One region of the Bacillus sp. MC1252 genome, then DNA from elsewhere that is predicted to be linked to it. Evidence: riboswitches for the same ligand, from Rfam matches in the RefSeq annotation. Region 1 holds a riboswitch; the other holds the start of a gene.
The links. Region 1 has a riboswitch for glycine ahead of gcvT (glycine cleavage system aminomethyltransferase GcvT). Riboswitches for the same ligand answer to the same signal wherever they lie in the genome.
Positions count from the first base shown of each region.

Region 2: linked by a shared signal. The riboswitch ahead of ACYH0L_RS18405 (amino acid permease) and the one ahead of gcvT (glycine cleavage system aminomethyltransferase GcvT) in region 1 are both predicted to bind glycine.

Region 1 covers NZ_CM166369.1:2,183,005-2,188,787, reverse strand. Annotated here, with positions in the region: gene sinR (transcriptional regulator SinR) at 1-50, opposite strand, end outside; gene ACYH0L_RS11095 (anti-repressor SinI family protein) at 84-248, opposite strand; gene ACYH0L_RS11090 (YqhG family protein) at 431-1,228, opposite strand; gene ACYH0L_RS11085 (DEAD/DEAH box helicase) at 1,243-2,913, opposite strand; glycine riboswitch at 3,165-3,272, shown strand; glycine riboswitch at 3,276-3,372, shown strand; gene gcvT (glycine cleavage system aminomethyltransferase GcvT) at 3,478-4,575, shown strand; gene gcvPA (aminomethyl-transferring glycine dehydrogenase subunit GcvPA) at 4,592-5,783, shown strand, end outside.
Region 2 covers NZ_CM166369.1:3,573,960-3,579,742, forward strand. Annotated here, with positions in the region: gene ACYH0L_RS18395 (helix-turn-helix transcriptional regulator) at 52-258, shown strand; gene ACYH0L_RS18400 (DUF3169 family protein) at 255-935, shown strand; gene ACYH0L_RS18405 (amino acid permease) at 984-2,330, opposite strand; glycine riboswitch at 2,493-2,572, opposite strand; gene ACYH0L_RS18410 (LacI family DNA-binding transcriptional regulator) at 2,847-3,869, shown strand; gene ACYH0L_RS18415 (MFS transporter) at 4,288-5,469, shown strand; gene ACYH0L_RS18420 (quinate/shikimate dehydrogenase) at 5,488-5,783, shown strand, end outside.

The DNA.
Region 1 (5,783 bases):
AGTGAGTAGCCTTTTTCATTGCGGTATTGTTTAATACGCTGGCCAATCAATGTCATCACCTTCCTTTCGATATTATAGCACATTCAGAAAGGTTTGATAGAATGACTTCTTACCAGAGGGGGAGACTCAGAGGACTTTTCCTTTGATTTGAGAAAATGACGGACTTCTTCAACTGTTAGCCCTGCTTTGCGAGCTTCGCGTAATAATTGAACCCATTCACTGTCTAATAATTTCGTTTTCTTTTCCATACAAATACCCTCCTAAAATACTGAATCGTGTATTTCAGGCACTTAACGCATTAAATGGAAAGACACAGGTGGTAAGACCTCATAGGTTGCTTGCGTCATGTTTCCGCCCAATACAAACAGACAAACTTTGCTTTTGACTGATCGAAAATCGTATGTCACATGAAGGGGAGGGGACTCGTGAGTCAACCTCCTCTTTTTTGCTGTAAGTAAAAAAGCCCGCCATTTTCAATCGTAAGACTGATTTTTGGTTCGTATAAAGTTTTAAGTGCTTGTCTTTCTATTTCATATTCTACAGATGTGTCTGAAGTCCCTTCATAAAATTGGTTTAAAAGTTCCGAGTCTTCTTTCCACTTTTGAACAGCCCTCACCGCCCAATCGTCCGGCTCCTCATGGGCATAACGCTCCATCAGGCTATAGAGCCGTTTGACGCCGCTTTCTGGCTTAATCATTGTACTCATCGTAAAGCAATAATCAGGAATTTGAGACGACAGCTCACGGGCTTCGAGCTTTTCTTGAAATTGTTCTATGACTTCTCCTCGTATCAGATGAAGCCCAAGTGACAGCAGCTTATCCTTTTTACGGTCTGCCAGGTAGGATATTTTCACATTGAGACCAAGCCATGGTTCCAGCGCGATCTGGTTGTTGCTAAGCGGTCTAACTCTTTCGTAGAGCCGGATAAATCGGCCTTGCTGCTTAACAGCCTCGAATATTTGAAATAAACGAGGGGAGCCGAAGTGGACAAATTCACCTTCGACCGTGTCACCGGCTTTTTTTTGATCGGTGATTAAGGTCAATTGCCGCGGCTCAGGTACACCGCCCGTTTTTTCGAGCCAGTGCCAATAAAAAGGTCGGTTCATAATCAATTTATCCATTTCGATCGTTAGCTGCACTGTCATATGTCCTGCACTTTCTTCTAATATGTCGCATTGGTTCGCCTGAAAGAAACGGAGAAGAAATGTATGAATGTCACGCTGCTCCATTGATCAACTCTCCTTTATGAGCCTTGCTGCCTTTTTTCTAAAAGCGGTGTTTGTGCTTCTGTTAAATAGGAAGCAAACTGGGTTAATTTCTTTTTCATGTCTCCGTCAGATTTGTGCTGAAAGAGTATATGATGCAATTCTGTTTCGGCATCTTGGATATCAATTCGCGTTAAAATATCATCTAGATCGCCAATGACGTTTTCAAACAGCTGAATTTTTTCATATAAAAGCTTTAGAATATGTTCCTCGACTGTTCCGTTCGTTGCCATATTGTAAATGTGGACATCCCGCTCTTGGCCAAGGCGGTGGATACGTCCAATTCTCTGTTCTAGACGCATCGGATTCCACGGAAGGTCGTAGTTGATGATCTGGTTACAAAACTGAAGGTTAATCCCTTCGCCGCCGGCTTCTGTAGCAATTAATACTTGAGCCCGTTCTCTAAATAAATCTTTCATCCAGTCTTTTTTGCTCCGCTTAAAGCCGCCTCGAAAAGGAACCGAGCTAATGCCGTTTTGCTGAAGAAACCATTGTAAATAAATTTGTGTCGCACGATATTCAGTGAAAATAATCACTTTCTCATTTAACTGCTGAATGAGTTTGACGACTTCCAGCGCCTTTGAATTTTGCTCGACTTGGTTGATTTTCTCCATGATTTGCGCAATGGCAGAAGATCCTAAAATGTGTTTTTCTTCTTCCTGCATTTTTTTAATCGTCATATAGACCGCCTCGCGGCTTGAGCAGCATTCCCGTTCCAAGGTCATGATTGAAAACATGTGCTTTGTATAAGCTGGATTCTCTTTCAGCTTGCAGATTTCATCATATAACGCTTGCTCTGTCGGAGAGAAATGAATGGAAATCGTCTTAACATGCCGTTTTGACCACTCGATGCCAGTGTCTTCTCTTCGGTTACGAATCATCACTTTATTGATTAGCTGTTTCAATCGATCATGATCTTCAAGCTGCAAGTCCTTTTTGGCAAAAACATCTTTAAACTGATGTTCATTCCCAAGATGGCCTGGCTTCAGAAGGGAAACGAGATTGAAAATTTCTCCGATTCGGTTTTGAATAGGCGTAGCTGTAAGCAGGAGGCAGAACTTCTTATTTAGATTTCTCACAAATTCATAGTTTTTCGTTTTATTGTTTTTCAGTTTGTGTGCTTCATCAATAATGACCATATCGTAGGCGATAGATAAAATCGTGTCTCGATGCGGCTGTCTTTTGGCTGTATCAATTGAGGAAACTACGACGTCACACTGCTCCCACACATAGCTTTTTTTTTGTTCGACAGCATCAATGTAAAATTTCGTCCGCAGCTCCTGCACCCATTGAGACACAAGGGAGGCGGGGACGAGAATGAGAATTTTTTTGGCAAGTCCACGAATCATGTATTCTTTGATAATGAGCCCTGCTTCTACAGTTTTCCCAAGTCCCACTTCATCTGCTAGAATGGCTTTCCCGTTCATCTCTTCTACGACTCTTCTGGCTACTTCGAGCTGGTGCTTTAAAGGAGTGAAGTCAGGTAGGTGCGTAGGAGCTTGCAAACCCTCGAATGAATCAATCGCCGTGACTTTCTGAACCTGCGTCGCTAATCGGTACATATCCCAGTTCGCCCAGGGACCGTCTGCTGAAAGCCGCTGCTGAAATTCACTTACCCATTCCTGATCAAAAATCGTTTGAATATTCAATGGTCATCGCCTGCCTTCCTAGTCGGTTTATAATAAAATCGTTCTGTTTTTAAACGCTTCATTTTTTGAGAGATCTTTAAAAGACTATATATTTCAATAAAAGCGAACGATATTGAACATTTATTTTAAAAATGTTAATGATTTTTCTGTTGCTCTTGATCCATTTCTAATGGTAGGATGTTGGTAAGTGATCTAGAAAATAAGTCACCCATTTTGATAGTATGTCCAATAAATGTGAAGAATATGAGCGGATGATGGTATGGGGAGAGACTTGTCGGTTATTTTGCACTGGCAGGCGCCGAAGGAGCAAGCTGAATTGATTCAGTGAATCTCTCAGGCAAAAGTACTCTTACCGGACGCAACTCTGGAGAGTGTTTGCTCATTGTTTTTTTAGCAAACCACCAAAGGGGAAAACGCACAATGATGTTGTGCTGTAAACTTTCAGGTGCAAGGACAGAGACTTCTTTTTGATAAAAAGGGAGCTCTCTGTCCTTTTTTGCTGTGATTTTTTTCTGAAAATTCAGCTTGTGATCTGCACTGTAAGAAAAAAGGGGGAAACGATTGATGTTGAAACGAACACCGCTTTTTCATGCGTATGAAACGTTTGGCGCAAAAACCATTGACTTCGGGGGCTGGGAATTACCTGTCCAATTTTCTTCCATTAAAGAAGAACATGAAGCTGTTCGAACAAAAGCAGGGCTTTTTGATGTGTCTCACATGGGTGAGGTGGAAGTCAAAGGTCAAGATGCCCTTCCTTTTTTACAAAAGCTATTAACCAATGATCTGTCTAAGCTGACGGATGGTAAGGCACTATATACAGCCATGTGTTATGAAGATGGCGGGACTGTGGATGACCTGCTCGTCTATCAAAAAGAAAAGAACAACTATTTGCTTGTCATTAATGCATCAAATATCGAAAAAGATGTGGATTGGCTGCTCAAGCATCAAGGTGAAGATGACGTATTGATCAAAAACGTCTCTGATCAAATCGCCTTGCTAGCACTTCAAGGACCTCTTGCTGCTGACATCATCAAGGATGTGGCGGACGAAGAGGTGACATCTCTCAAGCCATTTACGTTTTTATCACAAGCTGAGGTCGCTCAAAAAGAGGTGCTTGTTTCAAGAACTGGCTACACAGGAGAAGACGGCTTTGAAATCTACTGCCAGTCAGAAGATGCCGTTCACATTTGGTCGGCTTTATTAAAAGCGGGCCAGCCTAAAGGGTTAATGCCGTGCGGGCTCGGTGCACGTGACACCTTGAGATTTGAAGCAAGACTTCCGCTTTATGGTCAGGAGCTCACAAAGGATATTTCCCCATTAGAGGGCGGGATTGGTTTTGCTGTGAAAATGGATAAAGAAGCTAATTTTATTGGGAAAGAAGCGCTCAAAAAGCAAAAAGAAGAAGGAGCGAAGCGGAAGCTTGTCGGCATTGAAATGATTGATAAAGGGATTCCGCGTACAGACTATCCGGTCTTTTCAGGAGAGAAGCAGATTGGAATTGTCACAACGGGTACACAATCTCCAACGTTAAAGAAAAATATCGGGCTTGCTTTGATCGAAACATCAGAGGCGCAGCTTCAGGCAGAGGTGGAAGTACAAGTTCGTAAAAAACGTCTAAAAGCCAAAATCGTCGCCACACCATTTTATAAAAGAGCCAAATAACGAGGGGGAATAGAGGATGAAGCACAGGTATTTGCCGCAAACAGAGCAAGATCAAAAAGAAATGCTGGATGTCATCGGCGTTCAGTCGATTGATGAGCTTTTTTCAGATATCCCAGAGAAAGTACGATTCAAAGGGGCATACAACATCAAAGAAGCCGCATCTGAAACAGAGCTTGTGCGGGAATTATCTCGCTTAGCTGCAAAGAATAAGGATACTGTTTCCTATTCATCGTTTCTTGGTGCTGGTGTGTATGATCATTATCAGCCTGTCATTGTCGATCACGTCATCTCACGCTCTGAATTTTATACAGCGTATACACCTTATCAGCCCGAGATTTCACAAGGTGAATTGCAAGCCATCTTTGAGTTTCAAACGATGATCGCTGAGCTGACCGGCATGGATCTTGCCAACTCCTCGATGTATGATGGCGGAACCGCATTAGCTGAAGCGGCGATGCTGGCTGCAGGACATACAAAGAAAAAGAAAATTGTTGTCTCTGAATCGGTTCACCCTGAATCAAGAGCAGTGCTGAAAACATATGCCAAAGGACAGCATATTGAAGTAGTTGAGGTACCTGCGCGAAAAGGGCAGACGGATGTAGCGGCATTAGAAGAGGCCGTCTGCGACGAAACAGCAGCTGTTCTTGTACAATATCCAAACTTTTTCGGTGTAGTCGAACCGTTAAAAGAGATTGAACCGATTGCACATAAAGGAAAGAGCCTGTTCATTGTCTCAAGTAATCCGCTTGCACTCGGTTTACTGACGCCGCCAGGAAAACTGGGGGCAGATATTGTTGTTGGTGATGCACAGCCGTTTGGCATTCCGGCTGCATTTGGCGGACCTCATTGCGGGTATTTTGCCGTGACGAAAAAATTAATGCGAAAAGTTCCAGGGCGTTTAGTCGGGCAGACAGAAGACGAAAATGGTGTTCGTGGGTTTGTGCTGACCCTTCAAGCGCGTGAACAGCACATTCGAAGAGACAAAGCGACGTCAAATATTTGTTCGAATCAGGCATTAAATGCGTTAGCCGCTTCTGTTGCGATGACGGCACTTGGAAAGACAGGCATAAAAGAAATCGCCTATCAAAACGTGCAAAAAGCCCATTATGCCAAGACGCAGGCGGAAAAACATGGGCTTCAGGCTGATGTAGAAGGAGCCCATTTTAATGAATTTGTGATCAAGTTAAATGAGCCTGTGAAAGAAGTCA
Region 2 (5,783 bases), 1.4 Mb from region 1:
TATAATGCTTTACAATCAAGGAAAGATTTCGATCAAAATTGAGGTGACGGAATGAAAAATCGGCTAAAAGAGCTTCGTGCACGTGATGGATTGAACCAAACTGAACTTGCAAAGCGTGCAAAGGTTTCTCGTCAGACCATCAGCTTAATGGAACGCGACGAATTAATGCCGTCGCTCTTGCTCGCTGTTAAGCTTTCACGTATTTTTCAGGAACCCATTGAACGTATTTTTCTATTCGAGGAGGATGAACTCACATGAAAACTGTATACAAGATGCTCTTAGGTGCTCTCCTTGGCTTTCTCGGTGCTTACTGTTTGCTGGCGGCCGAATTTGAAATGACACTTCTTGATATTGCATTCGAAACGACTCTTGTCATCACTGGATTGACGATTCTATTGATCATTTATTGTTTTTCAGGAATTTCACGTATGAAGAAAAGAGTATCACTTTCTGTATCTGGTGATGAGGAGGATGAACTGGAAGTAAAACAGTATCGAACCTTTACTGATTTGTCGTTAGCCAATACGGTGAGTACCATTTTATCCATTATTGCAATCGGTATGGCCATCGTGACCGAGCAGCCACTCTGGCTTATTCTTGTCAATGTCGCTTTATTTACGATCACCATTATCAGTTCTTATGCTGCGATATCGGTTCTAAAACTCGTCTATCCTAATCGCAATCTACCAAGCCCATCCGACAAAGATTATAGCAAAAAGCTGCTCGCCATTTCTGACGAAGGTGAAAAGCATGTGATGCTGGGAGGGCTGTTTCACACCTACCAAATGATGAATATGTTATTGATCGGTGCCATGTTTATTCTCATTGTATATTCCCTTGGAGCGAATCACTCTCAGCTCTTCTCGATCATGATCATAGGACTTGTTTTGATCATTCTGAATGCAAATTACATGTTGAAGATTAGAAATCGTTAAATGGTAAAAAGCACAGCGCTATGAAAAGGCTGTGCTTTTTTTCATCCATTATGCAGCACGGCGTTTCTTTCGTGCATAAACCAAAAATAGAAATCCGAACCATACCGGTGTCAATAACAGCGCTGGACGTGTTGCGTCAGCGAAGAGCATGATCACGAGAATGGCGGCAAAAAGCACAAGAACACAAATATTCACAAAAGGTGTGAATGGCGCTTTAAAGGTAGATGCTGCATGCAGTTCAGGACGTGTTTTTTTATATTTCAGGTGACATATTAAAATAATACTCCATACCCAAATGAAACAAATGGCACTGATTGTTGTCACAATGCCAAAGGCTTGTTCAGGAATCAGCTTGCTTAAAAGAGCCCCGACAGATACCACGATCGTTGAAACAAATAGTGCATTGCTTGGGACAGCGTGTTTATTCAGACGGCCAAAGGAAGATGGTCCCTGTTTTTGATGACTGAGATTATACAAAATACGGCTCGTCGAGAACATGCCGCTATTACAAGCGGAAGCCGCAGAAGTCAGGACAACAAAATTAATGAGCCCCGCTGCTACTGGTATACCAAGCAGTCCAAAGGTTTTCACAAAAGGACTTTCTGATGCACTGAGCTCGGTCCATGGGTTGATACATAATAAAACAAAGATCGCACCCACATAGAAAAATAGAATTCTTAATGGAATTTTATTAATCGCAGACGGAATGTTTTTTTGTGGATTCGCCGTTTCTGCTGCGGACACGCCAACAAGTTCCACTCCCACATACGCAAAAATCACCATCTGGAATGACAATAAGAAGCCTGTGACACCATTTGGAAATACCCCGCCATGTGACCAAAGGTTCGTGACCGTCACAGGCCCGGCATCTGTTTGAAAACCAATGATTAAAAGAACAACCCCAACGCCAATTAGCAGTAGAATCGTAATGACTTTAATCAGTGCAAACCAAAATTCCATTTCTCCAAAAAGCTTCACTGTTAATAAATTAAACCCTAGTAAAATCAACAAACAAATGATTGCAGGAATCCATTGCGGAATGTCAAACCAATACTGCACATACACCCCGACCGCAATGACATCAGCCATCGCTGTCATAATCCAGCAAAACCAATACGTCCAGCCAGTTACAAAGGAAGCCCATGGGCCAAGATAGTCCTCTGCAATATCGGTTAATGACTGATAGCCTGTCTTCGATAAGAGCAATTCTCCAAGTGCCCTCATGACAAAAAAGATGGCCATTCCGACAATTAAATAAGCAAAAATAATCGACGGACCTGCCAATTGAATGGCCTTTCCAGAGCCTAAAAACAGCCCTGTTCCGATGGTTCCGCCTATTGCAATTAATTGAACATGACGGTTTGATAAATCTCGTTTTAATTCTTGTTGTGCCAATGTCAACGCCCTCCTCCGACACGATCCTATACTAAAATAATGAACCTTCAAAAAGTCCATAAAAAAAGAGATTGGATGCGCTCCAATCTCATGGTCATAAAAGAATAGCAAAATAGAGAAAAGCAATACATGGCATCATCCATGCATCACAAATACAATATTTCGTACTCTTCTGTCCTTTTGCCTGAGATTGTGAACCCTTCGGCGCCGCACATACATGCGGTCTCTCCAGAAGCTGCTCCTGCCATAGTGTGACCCACAGCAATCATAGCCTTCGTTATTTACTTAAAATGTTGCTATTTCTGAATAATTTTATATTTTACGCCTCTAGAAGAAAGCTGTCAATGGTAATCTTTTAAGATTTTATCCCTTCTCTACCTGATGCAATATGACTTCACTTCATCAACACCCCCTGATAAGGTATAATAAATCAAAAGATGTTCGGCTCGTTTGATGGAGAAATCCATCTTGACTATGAACCAAAGTTAGGCAATCCATTGAAGTTGGTGAAGACAAATGAAAAAATTGAACAAACAGCGTGTCACATTACAGGAAGTCGCCCGGCATGCCGGTGTCTCGACTTCAACGGCCTCACTCGTTGTTCGAAACAATCCTAGAATCTCTGAAGCCACTCGAACAAAAGTACTGCAATCCATGGAGGATTTAGGATACGTGTACGACCGCGTCGCTGCAAACATGCGGTCAAAAAGCTCCAATATTGTGGGTGTTATCGTCACGGACATTTCAAACACCTTTATTTCTGAGTTTTTAATCGGCGTGCAAACCACACTTGAATCACTTGGCTATACCGTTTTACTCGGTACAACCTTTGACAGTGTCGATAAGCAGGAACGGCTCATTTCCACAATGGTAGAGCACCGAGTTGGCGGGATTATTTTAAACCCAGCTTCGAAAAGCTCTACTAGGACGGTCAAACAGTTAAATCAAATTCGCACCCCAAAAGTACTAGCAAACCGTGAATTAGCGGAAGTGCATTGTGACTATGTCGGCGCTGATTATGAACAAGGCGCTTGGATGGCGGTACATCACCTTCTTCAAAAAGGACATCGACGTATTGCCTTTTTAGGCGGCATCAAGTCCTCATCGACTTGGATTGAACGCATGAAAGGTTTCAAAAGAGCCCATGATGAGGCAAACCTGACGATTGATGAATCTCTTATTATCGATATGGAACCTACCCGTGAAGGCGGGAAAGAAGCCCTTACCCAAGTCATCGACCAGCCCGAGCCTCCTACTGCTATTTTTTGCTTTAGTGACTTAGTCGCGTTTGGGGTCATTCAGGAACTGACAGCACGTGACATCAAGCCTGGTGAAGACATCGATGTTGTTGGATTCGATAACATCCCTGAAGCTGAGATGTATCACCCGCCGCTCACCACTGTCTCATCATTCCCACGATCCATCGGAGTAAAAGCAGCGAACCTTTTATATCATAAAATGAACGAGCAGGATGAAGAGCTGCAGCGATTGATCCTAAAGCCTCAACTTCATATTAGAGAAACCTCTACATCATCATGAAAGGGAGAATTGCGTGCAGCAATTCTCTTTTTTTATTGATCAAGTCAACTATTTCTTTATTTCATTTTTCTTTTTTTACATCACAAAGTCATAAACTTGACACATTTAAAGCGCAGGAGTATATTTATCACGTTGCTTCTTTTGGTATATCGTTATACCAAATTCGTCATACTATTATTTTTATTTAACAACAGTTGAAATTGATAATTTCTGATTCTGATCAAATCATGAAGATACACTTTCTTATCAAGACTGTTATTATTTTTTATTTTTAGTAGAACGATGTACTTAATGGAAGAACAGATGAATATTCATTATTTTTTCATCAATCACACAAGGGGTGTTGTGATGGGCTTGATATTACAAAGGTTAACAAAGAATTTGACCCAAAAAGGGTTTTAAATATAGGAGTGAGAACATGAAAAATCCTTATATTAAATCGTCACTTGGCATGTATTTAAACTACTTCATGCTCGGCATGATCAATATTATTGTGGCTTCCAACATGGAAAGCTTATCTGAACGCTACCATGTGGATATTCCGAAAATCAGCTTGCTTGTATCGGCGATCGGAATAGGTAAACTGATTGCTCTCTTTTTCTCTGGACGGTTAGCAGACCGCTGGGGACGTAAGCCTGTCATTATTACAGGAAACTTTCTTTACTTATTATTCTTAATCGGAATTCCAACGACAACGAATTATACACTCGCTTTTATCTTTGCGATTTCAGCAGGGATTGCAAACTCACTGCTTGATTCAGGGACATACCCTGCTCTAACAGAATCGTTTCCTAAAAAAGCAAGTTCAGCTTCTGTTTTAGTGAAGGCGTCCGTTTCAATTGGAGCGACTGTTCTTCCATTTATCTTGGCATTCTTTATTGCACATGACATCTTCTGGGGCTGGGCGTTCTTTGGACTAGGACTTCTTTATTTACTCGTAGGGATTTACTTGATCTTTATGCCATTCCCGAACCATAAGCAAGTCTCTTCACAAGATGATCTTCCAGTGCAGGAACAAATGAAGGAAGAACCTAAAATGTTTGGTGAAGGCTTAGCTGTTGTGCTCATGGGATTCACGTCTACTGCATTGTTTGTCGTATGGCAGACGTGGCTTCCGCAACTCGGGTTAAAACTGATTGGACTTGGCACAGGACAAGCGACGCAGCTTCTTTCTTATTTTAGTATTGGTGCCCTTGTGTCTGTTCTATTACTATCGATCGTATTAGATAAATTTATTTCACCTATTATGGTCGCCATTATTTACCCAATTGGGGCATTCCTTGCAATGTTTTCACTATTTCAAATCGAAACGTACAGCATTGTGATTGTCAGCACCTTTTTCTTAGGATTATTTACAGCAGGGATCTTCCAGCTGGCCATGAGTATTATGATGAAATTATTCCCTACAAACAAAGCAACGGCTTCATCATACGTCAACATTGCGGCAAGCTCAGCGTTTATTCTTGTGCCGCTCATTACAAGTGGGTTGGTCAGCACGTACGATATTAAAATGACGTTATTTTTCGATATGATCATTGCAGTCATTAGCGTATTGTTAGCAGTCTTTGTTTTAGGACGCATGAAAAAATTGTCTAGATAATAAAAGGAGATGTCAATTATGACAAACATACATGAACGAAATATTGATGGAAAAACAAAATTAGTCGGTCTTCTTGCTACACCAATTGGACACAGCCTGTCACCACGGATGCACAACCTTGGATACACATTAACAGGTATCAACTATGCTTACCTAGCCTTTGAAGTAGGAAATGATGAACTAGAAGCAGCAGTAAACGGAATGAAAGCGATGGGTGCAGCTGGATTTAACGTATCTATGCCAAATAAAATGAAAGTGCTGGATTACTTAGATGAACTAGATGATTCTGCGAGATATACACGTGCAAGCAACAC